One region of the Hydrogenophaga sp. BPS33 genome, then DNA from elsewhere that is predicted to be linked to it. Evidence: riboswitches for the same ligand, from Rfam matches in the RefSeq annotation. Region 1 holds a riboswitch; the other holds the start of a gene.

Evidence for each region. A riboswitch is a leader RNA that binds a small molecule or an ion and turns the genes downstream of it on or off. The one in region 1 is predicted to bind S-adenosylhomocysteine.
Region 2: linked by a shared signal. The riboswitch ahead of ahcY (adenosylhomocysteinase) and the one ahead of metH (methionine synthase) in region 1 are both predicted to bind S-adenosylhomocysteine.

The regions. Positions count from the first base shown of each region.
Region 1 is NZ_CP044549.1:301,735-307,991, reverse strand. It holds gene metH (methionine synthase) at 1-1,048, opposite strand, end outside; S-adenosyl-L-homocysteine riboswitch at 1,115-1,215, opposite strand; gene F9K07_RS01445 (transcriptional regulator) at 1,286-1,699, opposite strand; gene F9K07_RS01440 (hypothetical protein) at 2,158-2,958, shown strand; gene F9K07_RS01435 (RNA methyltransferase) at 2,946-3,977, opposite strand; gene F9K07_RS01430 (LysR family transcriptional regulator) at 4,001-4,909, opposite strand; gene F9K07_RS01425 (pirin family protein) at 5,009-5,881, shown strand; gene F9K07_RS01420 (pirin family protein) at 5,901-6,257, shown strand, end outside.
Region 2 is NZ_CP044549.1:839,160-845,416, forward strand. It holds gene F9K07_RS04055 (MFS transporter) at 1-1,236, opposite strand, end outside; gene F9K07_RS04060 (HAD-IIB family hydrolase) at 1,233-2,039, opposite strand; S-adenosyl-L-homocysteine riboswitch at 2,135-2,223, shown strand; gene ahcY (adenosylhomocysteinase) at 2,294-3,727, shown strand; gene F9K07_RS04070 (TlyA family RNA methyltransferase) at 3,871-4,623, shown strand; gene metF (methylenetetrahydrofolate reductase [NAD(P)H]) at 4,639-5,466, shown strand; gene F9K07_RS04080 (septal ring lytic transglycosylase RlpA family protein) at 5,466-5,897, shown strand; gene F9K07_RS04085 (2Fe-2S iron-sulfur cluster-binding protein) at 5,904-6,257, opposite strand, start outside.

The sequences.
Region 1 (6,257 bases):
GGCCGCCACCGGCCTTGATCTCCTGCCACATCTCTTCCGTGTCTTCGGTGATGCAGTCGTTGATGCCGCGCACCAGCGCATGCTTGAGGCGCTCGCGGATCGGCAGCGCGCGCCATTCGTTCTTCTTGCTGTCGTCCTTGGCCGAGCCCTTGGCGCTCTCGGCCACCTCCACCAGGCGCTCGCCCGCGTCGGGCCGGCGGTTGAGCACCACGTCTTCCACGCGCTCGCGCAGCTCAGGCTCCAATTCGTCGTACACGCCGACCATGCCGGCATTCACGATGCCCATGTCCATACCGGCCTTGATGGCGTGGTACAGGAACACGGTGTGGATGGCTTCGCGCACCGGATCGTTGCCGCGGAAGCTGAACGACACATTGGACACCCCACCGCTGACTTTCGCGCCGGGCAGGTTCTGCTTGATCCAGCGCGTGGCGTTGATGAAGTCGACCGCGTAGTTGTTGTGCTCTTCGATGCCGGTGGCAATGGCAAAGATGTTGGGGTCGAAGATGATGTCTTCGGGCGGGAAGCCCACCTCGTCCACCAGCACGCGGTAGGCGCGCTCGCAGATCTCGATCTTGCGCTCGTAGGTATCGGCCTGGCCTTTTTCGTCAAAGGCCATCACGACGGCGGCTGCTCCGTAGCGCTTGACCAGGCGCGCCTGGCGCCTGAACTCGTCCAGCCCCTCTTTCATGGAGATCGAGTTGACGACGCCCTTGCCTTGCACGCAGCGCAAGCCGGCTTCGATCACGTCCCACTTGGAGGAGTCCACCATCACCGGCACGCGCGCGATGTCGGGCTCGCCAGCGATCAGGTTGAGAAATCGCACCATCGCGGCCTTGCTGTCGAGCATGGCCTCGTCCATGTTGACGTCGATGATCTGCGCGCCGTTTTCCACCTGCTGGCGCGCCACAGCCAGCGCGTCTTCGAAGCGGCCTTCCAGGATCATGCGGGCGAAGGCCTTGGAGCCGGTGACGTTGGTGCGCTCGCCCACGTTCACGAACAGGCTGCCCGGTTCCACGCGCAACGGCTCCAGGCCGGAGAGCAGCATGGAAGGCACGGAAGGGAGAGAGGCGGATGCGGACATGGGACTCACCAAGACAGGTTGCGGACAACAGACTGGTGAGCGCCGTTTGGGCCTGTTTGCGCCCACTCAAGCCTGACGCACGGTGAGGAGCCTGTGAAAAGCCCGCCGGCGCTGCAACGCTCCTTGAGAGGCGGCGATTTTAGCGTGGCGCCACGCACTTCTTGGCGCAAAGGGCTTCCACAGGGAAGCCTTCACACCTTCTCAGGCCACGGCAGCCCCGTCCCTGGCCGGGTGGGCCTGCGCAAATGCCAGGATCACCTCACGCACGATCTTGCGCTGCGGCACCGGCAGGTTGAGGAAGGCGTCCAGCACCTCGCGCTCCTGGTAACTCAAGCCCTCGTCCCATCGCTTGCGTTGCTCCTGCACACGCTGACGCACCGCTTGGCCAAAGCGCAACACCTCGGGCTCCACGCGCAGGATTTCGGCCAGCACCAGCAGCTTGTCCTGCTCGGGAATCGACTCGCCGCGCAGCCAACGGGCCGCCCCCTGGAACGACACCGAACGGCCCCAGTAACGCGCGTTGAACAAGTTGAGCAGCACGCTGGGCCTGGGCTCCAGGCCCGCCGACACCATCGCATCCCGCAGCCTTTGGGCAAATTCGAGCTTGTGATCCATGCCCTGAACGCTAGTTTTCGGCATTGCGTCACCTCGCCGTCTTGTTATCCCCCTGATACACGTGTTGATTAAGACTCTACCGGCAAAAAAGCGCAGCAGTGCCAGAAAAAAGACGCGGTTCTGATGGCCGGGACACCAGCTCTTGGGACGGCTGGGCCTGAGCAGTACCCACCAAATGAATTTCACGGCATTCGGAAGTATTCACTTACCGCGCTTGCCGTGCGCACGCCCCCAGGAATGCAGCCGCATGAGGCCCATGGTGTGCAACCGGCCACCTGACCGCCCCGGGTCACCCGGAACGACAACGCCGATTTGTCGCAACCAGCCCACGCGGCCTCTGCTGCGCCCGATGCGATGGTCGCCGAATACCCCATGGGATATGAAACCAAGAAGACAGTTGGTCAACGCACTACCTATTGATTAAACTTTCTGAAAAATGTATTCAATCAGGGAGTTTTATGTCCAACAACATACTACCAAGTTCTACAGTCACCACCGACGCGCTGCTGCGGTGGTGGTTCGGCCCTCGCGAGCGCCAGCGCCGCAGCGACCCCGGCTTTCTCGAGCGCCAGCGCCTGGCGATCCTGAACACCATCGGGGCTCACGAGGCACCGAACGCCGCCGCACCTCGGCCCGCCCAACGGGTGCACCGGGTGGGGCTGACCTGCGGTACGGACCAGATCTGCGTCACGCTGGCGCTGCTGATCTGGCAGTTGCTGAACCAGCGCGACGCAAAAGCGGCCCGCACCGACGACGGTCGGTTCACAAGCCACTTCTTGCTCGTGGCACCCCACCCCTGCGTTCGCAGCCGCCTGTTCGACGCGCTCGCCGGCAGGGCCTCGGCAGGCGGTTACGGCGAGCGCCATTTCGACAACTCCGATCTGGTGCGGCTGGCGCCCACGCTCATTCCGCAGGACCGCCGCGAGGAGGTGTTCGACTTCATGCGCCGTCACACGGGCACGGGAACCCGGGCCATGCGCCAAGCCCAGGGTGATGGTGTGGTGGCCGTCACCGATGGCCGCCTGGAAGCGCTGGAATGCCTCGCGCGCCTGTCACCCGATGCCATGGTGTTCGACGACGAGACGCGTGCGCCGTATTGCGCACGCGGCGAAGGCCCGCTCACCGGACAGGCGTGGCGCCATCATCTGCGGCGCGTCGCCATGTCGCGCAACGGCTGCGGCGTGCAAGTCGTGTTCACGGCGGATGCGCCCGACACCGGCGCTCCCTCGGCACCCGCAACGTCTCCCTACCCGGGATGAACGGGAATCACCCGGCGCGCCGGCCGCTCGGCCCGCGCGCGCAGTTGCCCGCAACCGCCCTCCACGTCCTGCCCGGCCGACTGGCGCAGCTTGGTGAGCACGCCGCGCTGGTGCAGGCGCCGCGCGATGGCACTGGCGCGTTCCGCGCTCGGGCGCTGGTAGGGCAGGTCGTCGACCGTGTTGTACGGGATCATGTTGAGGATGGCGTACTTGCCGTGCAGCAAGCGTGCCACGTCCTCGATGTCGCCGTCGCCGTCGTTGATGCCCGCGAGCAAGGTCCACTGGTATTGAATCGGATAACCGGTGGTGCGCGCGTACGCTTCGCCAGCGGCCACCAGCTCCTGCGGGCTCATGCGGGGCGCTCGCGGCAGCAGCTGTTCGCGCAATTCGGCCCGGGTGGTGTGCAGCGAGAGTGCCAATGCAGGCTTGACGCGGCCGCGCGGCAGCGCCTCGAATACGCGCGGATCGCCCACGGTGGAGAACACCAGGTTCTTGTGGCCGATGTTGCCCACCGTGCCGAGCAGGTCGATCGCCTCGAGCACGTTGTCCAGGTTGTGCGCGGGCTCGCCCATGCCCATGAACACCACCCTCTTCACCCGGCGGCGGCCGCGCGCAAGCGCCACTTGCGCCACGATCTCGGCGCTGCCGACCTGGCGCACCAGACCGCTCTTGCCGGTCATGCAGAACACACAGCCCACCGCACAGCCGACCTGGGTGGACACACACAGGCCGTCGCGCGGCAGCAGCACGCTCTCCACGGTCTGGCCATCGGCCAACGCCACCAGCAGCCGCGCCGAGCCGTCCTGGCCCGGATGCACGGATTGCACCCGCGCCAGAGCGGCGAGTTCGTCGGCCAGCGCGGGCAAGGCCGCCACCAGCCTGGCCGGCAAGAAATGCGCGATCTCGCGCCGGCCCGCGTCCTGCGGCAGGGCTTGCGACCACAGGCGCAGCACGCGCTGTTCATGGCGGGGATTGGCGCCGAGCGCGCGCAGGCGTTGGCGAAGGTGTTCGATGCGCATGGGGAACCTAGGGCCTGTTCACACTATTTTTCCAAGTGCGAAGGGATTGAAAACAAGGCCGAGAGGGCCGGTACGGTTTCGTCGATGAAGTGGCGCAGCTTGGCGGGAACAAAACGCTGCCCCGGATACACGAGGTGGATCGGGTCCGTGCGCGCGTGCCAACCCGGGAGCAAGGACACCAGCTGCCCATGACTCATCTCGCGGCGGCACACGTAGTCCGGCAGCAAGGCCACGCCTTGTGCGTCGAGCGCGAGCTGGCGGATCATCCGCATGTCGTTGGCCGCGAAGGCGCTGCGCAAAGGCACGGTGGCGCGTGCCTTGCCGCGCATGAGGGTCCAGCTGTCGCGCCCCAGCGGGCTGAAGCACAACGTGGCATGGTGCGCGAGGTCCTTGGGCTGGCGCAAAGGGGGCGCCCGTTTCAGGTAGTCCGGGTGGGCGAACGGTGCCCAGCGCGCCTGCCCGATGCGGCGCGCAACCAGGCTGGAATCGGCCAGTTCACCGGCTCTCAGGGCAAGGTCCAGGCCCTGCTCCACCAGGTCGAGGCGCGCATCGGAAAACACCAGTTCGACCGACACCCCCGGATGGCGCGCGCGGTAGGCGCTCAGAATGCCTAGCAACTGCTCATCGCCCATGTCGATCGGGAGCGTGAGGCGCAACAGCCCCTGCGCTTCGTGCTTGCCGGCGTCGATCTGGGCCTCGGCCTGCAGAATTTCCTCCAGGCCGCGCGCGGCCTGGCGCAAGTAGGCCTGACCGGCTTCGGTCAGGCGCAGGCGGCGCGTGGTGCGCTGCAACAGCGTGACGCCCAGACGCTGCTCCAGCCGCGACACGCGCACGCTCAGCGTGGACACCGGCATGCCCAGCAAGCGCGCGGCGGCACTGAAACCACCGGCTTGCGCCACGCGCACGAACACCAGGGTGTCGTTCAGGTCCATACCTTGATTGTTCAGCTCATTGAAAAATGATTTGCGATCTTACCGACTTATCACGCGCGGGCGGGCCCGGTACAGTGGACCCCTACAAGGAGAATCCCCATGAAAACCGTGTCCTTCATCCAACGCAGCGCCGGCGGCCACTGGGTCGGCGACGGCTTTCCCGTGCGCAGCATCTTTTCGTACAACAGCGCGCCCGAACGGTTCTCGCCGTTTCTACTGCTCGACTACGGCGGACCCACGCGCTTCGATCCGACCGCGAAACAGCGCGGCGTGGGCCAGCACCCGCACCGCGGCTTCGAGACCGTGACCATCGTCTACGACGGTGAAGTCTCGCACCGCGACTCCAGCGGTGGTGGCGGCACCATCGGCCCCGGAGAGGTGCAGTGGATGACGGCGGCCGCCGGCATCGTGCACGAGGAGTACCACGGCGAGCGTTTCGCGAAGGAAGGTGGCGCGTTCGAAATGGTGCAGTTGTGGGTGAACCTGCCGGCGCGCGACAAGATGGCGGCACCAGGCTACCAGGGCATCACGCGCGACCAGATTCCGCAGGTCGACCTGCCCGATGGGGCCGGCACGGCGCGCATCATCGCTGGCGAGTTGCTGGGCGCCCAGGGCCCGGCCCGCACCTTCACGCCCATGCAGGTGTGGGACTTGCGCCTGAAGGCCGGCCACACGCTGACACTGCCTGCCGCCGAAGGCCACACCACCGCGCCCTTCGTGCTGCGTGGCCGCCTGCGCCTGGCCGACGGCCAGGAAGTGACGGCCGCGCAGATGGCGGTGCATTCGCGCGATGGCCAGGACGTGCGCGTCGAGGTTCTGGAAGACACCACCGTGCTGTGGCTGGTCGGCGAGCCGATCGACGAGCCGGTGGTGGGGTACGGTCCGTTCGTGATGAACAGCGAGGCCGAGATCCACCAGGCCTTTGCCGACTTCCAGAGTGGCAAGATGGGCCGCATCACGGCGACCGCCTGACCCCACGAAAGGAAACGACATGCTCGAGATGGTGATCAATGCCCGCGCGGCCGACCTGGGCCACGGCCTCAAGGTGCGGCGCGTGCTGCCCTACGCGAAACGCCGCATGGTCGGCCCCTGGATCTTCGTCGACCATGCCGGCCCGGTCACGCTGGCCGCCGAAAACACGCGCGCGGCCGATGTGCGCCCGCACCCGCACATCGGCCTGTCCACCGTGAGCTACCTGCTCAGCGGCCAGGTGGAACACCGCGACAGCCTGGGCGTGCACCAGTTCATCAATCCTGGCGACGTGAACTGGATGACCGCGGGGCGTGGCATCTCGCACTCGGAACGCTTCACACACCCGGACTCGTTTGCCGGGGGTGGCCTGGAACTG
Region 2 (6,257 bases), 540 kb from region 1:
TGGGGCCATTCGGGTCTTTCTCAACAACCACCAGCCCAGCCCCGCCACGGCGAGCAGCAGCGCCGGAAAGCCCACCGTGGGCGCCCACTGCAGCGCTGCCGCCCCCAGCGCGGGCGCGAGCACGCCGCCCAGGGTGTACGAGAGCACGAGCACGGCGGTGCTGTTGACCAGGGTGATGCCTTCTTCGCGCGAACCGATGTCGATCATGGCCAACGTGTACAGGCAGCCGCCCGCGCCGCCCCACAGGAAGGCCACTGGCGCGGCCAGCCAGAGCGTGCCGGCCACGAATGGAATCACCAGCGTGGCCAGCAGCGTGATCAGCGCACACCAGCGCATGATGGCCAGGCGCACCGCGCGCCCGTCGCCCCAGCGCTGTTGCGGGTGATGGGCCATGCGATCGGCCAGCACGCCGGCGGGCAGCATCATGACCGCGCTGCCCAGGCCGCTGGCCGAGACCAGCAGCGCCGCCACAGTGGCACCCAGGCCGAGTGCCAGGCCATAGAGCGGCAGGATGGACGTAAGCCCGCTCTCGAAGAAGCCGCCGACGAAGCCCACGGTCATGATGAGCGGATGCGCCAGCAGCGCGTGCCACACGCCCGAGAGACCGACCTTGGCGCTGTGTGCATCGGCCGCATCCGGCAGGCGCGGAATGACCAGGCTCCACAGCAGGCCCAGCGTCATGAAGCCCAGCGCGATCCACAAGGCGGCGTCGCTCTCGGCACCCACCCATGCCAGCATCAGCGGCCCGACGATGAAGGTGACGCCCACCATGGTTTCGAAAATGCCCACGTAGCGCCCACGTTGTCCCGGCGGCGAGAACTCGGCCACGATCGCCTCGGCCAGCACCCAGCGCAGGCCGGAGGCCATGCCGGCAGCGATCTTGAGAGCGAACCACAGCCACAGCACCGGCGTGAGGGCGAAGCCGGCGGTGGCAATTACCGGAATGAGCGCCGCCAGCCACAGCGTGGGCCGCCGGCCCAGGCGCTGTGTGATCGCGGAGGCAAAGGGCGTCATGAAGAAAATGCCGAGCCAGCCGCTGGCGGCGAACACGCCGGCCAGCGCGGTCGATTCGCCGCCCGCTTTCAGCCGCAACAAGAGCAGCGGCGTGAGCATGAAATAGCCCACCAGCTCGAAGAAGGTGGAACCGAAGATGGCCACCAGGCCCAGGCGCGCCTCGCTGGCCGAATGGGTGGGCAGCGCGGCCGGGTTGTGCGGCGGAATCGGGTGCTCGCTCACTGCACGACCCTCCGTGCGCTCAGCACCGCATCGACCACCTGCGCGAAACCCGCGCCGCGTTCCTTTTCCGCGAGGTAGCGTGGCTTGTGCGTCAGCACATCCCAAAAGCGCGCGATGTTGGCCACACCCACGCTGTGCGGAAAGTGCTGGAACATGCGCGCGTCGTTGGTCGAATCGCCCACGTAGACCCAGCGGTCGAGCTCGTCGTCGAGTGCGCGGTCAAGCTGCGCGCGCACGATCCAGCGGGCGCCCGCGAGCTTGTCGTGCGCACCGATCCAGCCGTTGATGTGGATCGAGCTCACGGTGGCGTTGAGGCCCTGGTCCTTCATGACGTGCACCACGCGCGCGATGTCCGCTTCGCTCAGATGCGCGAACTCGCTGTGGTCGATGGCGATGTCGGTCTCGCGCCCGGGGCTGTCGGTGGCCAGCCGCGTGCCGGGCACTTCGGCCAGCACGCGCCGGGCCGCTGCTTGCAGCTGGTCGAAGTTGAGCGCGCGGGTGGCCGCGTCCTGCAGGTAAGCGCGGCGCAGCTCGCCGGCCTCGCCGCGCCACAACGCGACCGCGCCGTTCTCCGCCACGATGGCCTTCACCGGCCAGGCCAGAGCAAATCCTTCGCTCCAGCCCGCGGGCCTCCCGGTGATGGCAAACACCGGCACGCCCGCCGTGTGCAGGCGGTGCAGGGCGTCCAGCGCATCGGGCGTGATGCCACCCTCGGTGGTGAGCGTGTCGTCGATGTCGGTCAACACGCCGCAGATGCGGGCACGGGCCTCGGCGGGCCAGAGGGAGAGGGGATTCGTCTGCATGGGAGGCGGGCAGTGTCGCACGGGGCCTGTTCGCCGACGGTGCCATCGGCGACGCGCGGCATGGGGCAGATCGCCCCCTCTGCGTTAGAATTCCGCGATCCGAGGAGCGTTGCAGCGCCCCCACCGACACCATCGGCAGCGGGGCGTGAGGCTCGGACCATCCATGCAACCACGCTCATCCACATCCGTGCGATGAGTCCCTTTTTACTCAGTGCGCGATGTGGTTTGTCCATCCTTAACGGAGCGAAACCACCATGAATGCACGTCTGAATACCCCGGCGGCAACCGACAGCGCCATCGCCGACATTTCCCTCGCCGCCTGGGGCCGCAAGGAAATCAAGATCGCCGAAACCGAAATGCCCGGCCTGATGGCCATCCGCGAAGAGTTCGCGCCGTCGCAGCCGCTCAAGGGCGCGCGCATCACCGGTTCGATCCACATGACGATCCAGACCGCGGTGCTGGTCGAAACCTTGCAAGCCCTGGGCGCGAACGTGCGCTGGGCCTCGTGCAACATCTTCTCCACGCAAGACCACGCCGCTGCCGCCCTGGTGGCGCAAGGCACGCCGGTGTTCGCGCACAAGGGCGAAACCCTGGCCGAGTACTGGGACTTCACCCACCGTATCTTTGAATTCGGCGCCGCCGGCACCGAAGGCGAAGGCCCGAACATGATCCTGGACGATGGCGGCGACGCCACCCTGCTCATGATCCTGGGCCAGAAGGCCGAGAAGGACGCCTCGGTGATCAGCAAGCCCACCAGCGAAGAAGAGACCTGCCTGTTCGCCGCCATCAAGGCCAAGCTCGCGCAAGACCCGACCTGGTACACCCGCAAGGCCGCGCAGATCATCGGCGTGACCGAAGAGACCACCACCGGCGTGCACCGCCTGAAGGAAATGAGCGCCAAGGGCACGCTGCCGTTCCGCGCCATCAACGTGAACGACTCGGTGACCAAGAGCAAGTTCGACAACCTCTACGGCTGCCGCGAATCGCTGGTCGACGGCATCAAGCGCGCCACCGACGTGATGATCGCCGGCAAGGTCGCCGTGGTGGCCGGCTACGGTGACGTGGGCAAGGGCTCGGCACAGGCGCTGCGTGCCCTGTCCGCGCAAGTCTGGGTGACCGAAATCGATCCCATCAACGCCCTGCAGGCCGCGATGGAAGGCTACAAGGTCGTGACCATGGAATACGCCGCCGACAAGGCCGACATCTTCGTCACCACCACCGGCAACAAATCCATCATCACGCACGACCACATGGCGGCGATGAAGGACCAGGCCATCGTCTGCAACATCGGCCACTTCGACAACGAGATCGACATCGCCTCGATCGAGAAGTACGAGTGGGAAGAGATCAAGCCGCAGGTGGACCACGTCAAATTCCCCGATGGCAAGAAGATCATCATGCTGGCCAAGGGTCGCCTGGTGAACCTGGGCTGCGGCACCGGCCACCCCAGCTTCGTGATGTCGAGCTCGTTTGCGAACCAGACCATCGCGCAGATCGAACTGTTCACGCAGCCGCAGAAGTACAAGGTGGGCGAGGTCTACGTGCTGCCCAAGCACCTGGACGAGAAGGTGGCGCGTTTGCACCTGAAGAAGGTCGGCGCGATGTTGACCGAGCTGACGGACGAGCAGGCCGCCTACATCGGCGTGAACAAGGCCGGCCCGTACAAGCCGGACACCTACAGGTACTGAACCGGTCGGCTACTGCGCGGCCGTGATCCTTCGTTGCGGGTCCTTCCGCAGATCCTCACGTAGCGCTGCTACGTTCCGGTCTGCGGATCCCCCCGCGCCTCGGCTGACGGCCGCTCGCTACGCCTCCATTTGGCTTGTCATCGATGCGCGCCGACCAACTTCTCGTTGAACGTGGGCTTGCGAATTCCCGTTCGCAAGCCCAGCGCTTGATCGCGGCGGGCGTGCAGTGGCGCTTGCCGGCTCAGGAATGGCGTGCGATCACCAAGAACGGCGAGGAGCTGCGCGAGACGGTGGAGCTGCGCTTGCTGGACACGGCGGAAACGCGCTATGTCTCGCGCGGTGGTCTCAAGCTCGAAGGGGCGCTGAAGCACACCGGGCTGGACGTGACCGGCCTGCGCTGTCTCGACGTGGGGCAGAGCAGCGGTGGTTTCACCGACTGCCTGCTGCAGCGCGGCGCCGCGCGGGTGGTGGGCGTGGACGTGGGGCAAGGCCAGTTGCACCCGTCGCTGCGAGGCGACGCGCGCGTGGTCTGCCTGGAGAAGTGCAATGCGCGCGAGCTGAGCGCCGAGGTGTTGGCGCAGGCTGGCGGTCCGCCCCCGTTCGAGTTGATCGTGGGCGATCTGTCGTTCATCTCGCAGACGCTGGTGTGGCCTGCTGTGGTGCCGCTGCTGGCGCCCGGCGGGCATCTGCTGATGCTGGTCAAGCCGCAATTCGAATTGCAGCCCGAGCACATCGGCAAGGGCGGTCTGGTGAAGGACGCGACGAGCTACGTTCGGGTGCGCGAGCGCATCGAACAGGCCTGTGCCGACCACGGTCTGACGGTGCGCGACTACTTCGACAGCCCGATCGCTGGCGGCGACGGCAACCGCGAATTTTTTGTGTGTGCGAGCAAGTGATGTAAGGACAAGACGATGGGTCTTCCGATCAGCCTGGAATTCTTCCCGACCAAGACGCCCGAAGGCGCGGTCAAGCTGCGCGCGGTGCGCCAGCAGCTGTATGCGCTCAAGCCCGAGTTCTGCTCGGTGACGTTTGGCGCCGGTGGTTCGACGCAGGACGGCACGCTGCAGGCCGTCACCGAGATCATGGGCGAGGGCGTGCCGGCCGCGCCGCACCTGAGCTGCATTGGCCAGTCGCGCGAGAGCATCCGCGAACGCCTGGCGGCCTACAAGGCCGCCGGCATTCGCCGAATCGTCGCGCTGCGCGGTGACCTGCCCAGTGGCTACGGCATGGGCGGTGAGTTCCGTTACGCGAGCGACCTCGTGGCCTTTGTGCGCGCCGAGACCGGCGACACCTTCCACATCGAGGTGGCCGCCTACCCCGAGACGCATCCGCAGGCGAAAACGCCCCAGTCCGACCTGGACGCCTTCGCCGCCAAGGTGAAGGCCGGCGCGGACTCGGGCATCACGCAGTACTTCTTCAACAGCGACGCCTACTTCCGTTTCGTCGACGATCTGCAGGGTGCGGGCGTGGACGTGCCGGTGGTGCCCGGCATCATGCCCATCACCAGTTCGACGCAACTCATGCGCTTCTCCGACGCCTGCGGCGCCGAGATCCCGCGTTGGATCCGCATGCGGTTGCAGGCGTTTGGCGACGACACGGCATCGATCAAATCGTTCGGTCTCGACGTGGTGAGCGATCTGTGCGATCGTCTGCGTGCCGGCGGTGTGCCCGGTCTGCACTTCTACACCATGAACCAAAGCACTGCCACGACGGACATCGTCCAGCGCCTGGGCCTGTGATGCGTTTGCGGCCAGCGCTCATCCTCGCACTGGCTTGCGTGCTGTGGCTGGGCGGCTGCGCCACGCGCGCGCCGTCGGATGACGAGGCGGGCGATCCGTCGTCGGCGTCCTCTCCCTTGCCGCAGGCGCCCGACGACGGCGAGGTGTTCGAGCGCGGCATGGCCTCCTGGTACGGCGCGCAGTTCCACGGCCGGCGCACGGCCAGCGGTGAAGCCTTCGACCAGAACGAACTCACCGCAGCCCACAAGACCTTGCCCTTCGGCACCTTGGTGCGCGTGCGGCATGCGCGCACCGGCAAGGAGGTAACGGTGCGCATCAACGACCGCGGGCCGTTCACCAAAGGCCGCGTGATCGATCTCAGCCGCGCTGCGGCCAGCGCGCTCGGCCTGATCCAGACCGGCGTGGCGCCGGTGCTCGTGTTCCGCCAGTAAGCGCGCTCACCTTTCGTCGTAACTGACCACGACCCGCTCGCTGGTCGGACGGGCCTGGCAACTCAGCACGAAACCCTTGTCGGTTTCCCACGGTTCGAGTGTGAAGTTCTTGTCCATCTGCACCGCGCCTTCCAGCACCTTGGCGCGGCAGGTGCAGCAGACACCGCCGCGGCACGACCAGGGCAGGTCCAGGCCGGCGTTCAGCGCCACGTCGAGCACACGTTCGTCGCGGTTCATGCGCAGCTCGTGCGGCTTGCCGTCGAGCACCACGGTCAGAGCGACCTCGCCCTCGGCCCGCTCCGCCGGATGGCCGAGCACGATCGCACGGCGCTGCGCGTCGGGCAGGGCGTCCAGCGTGGG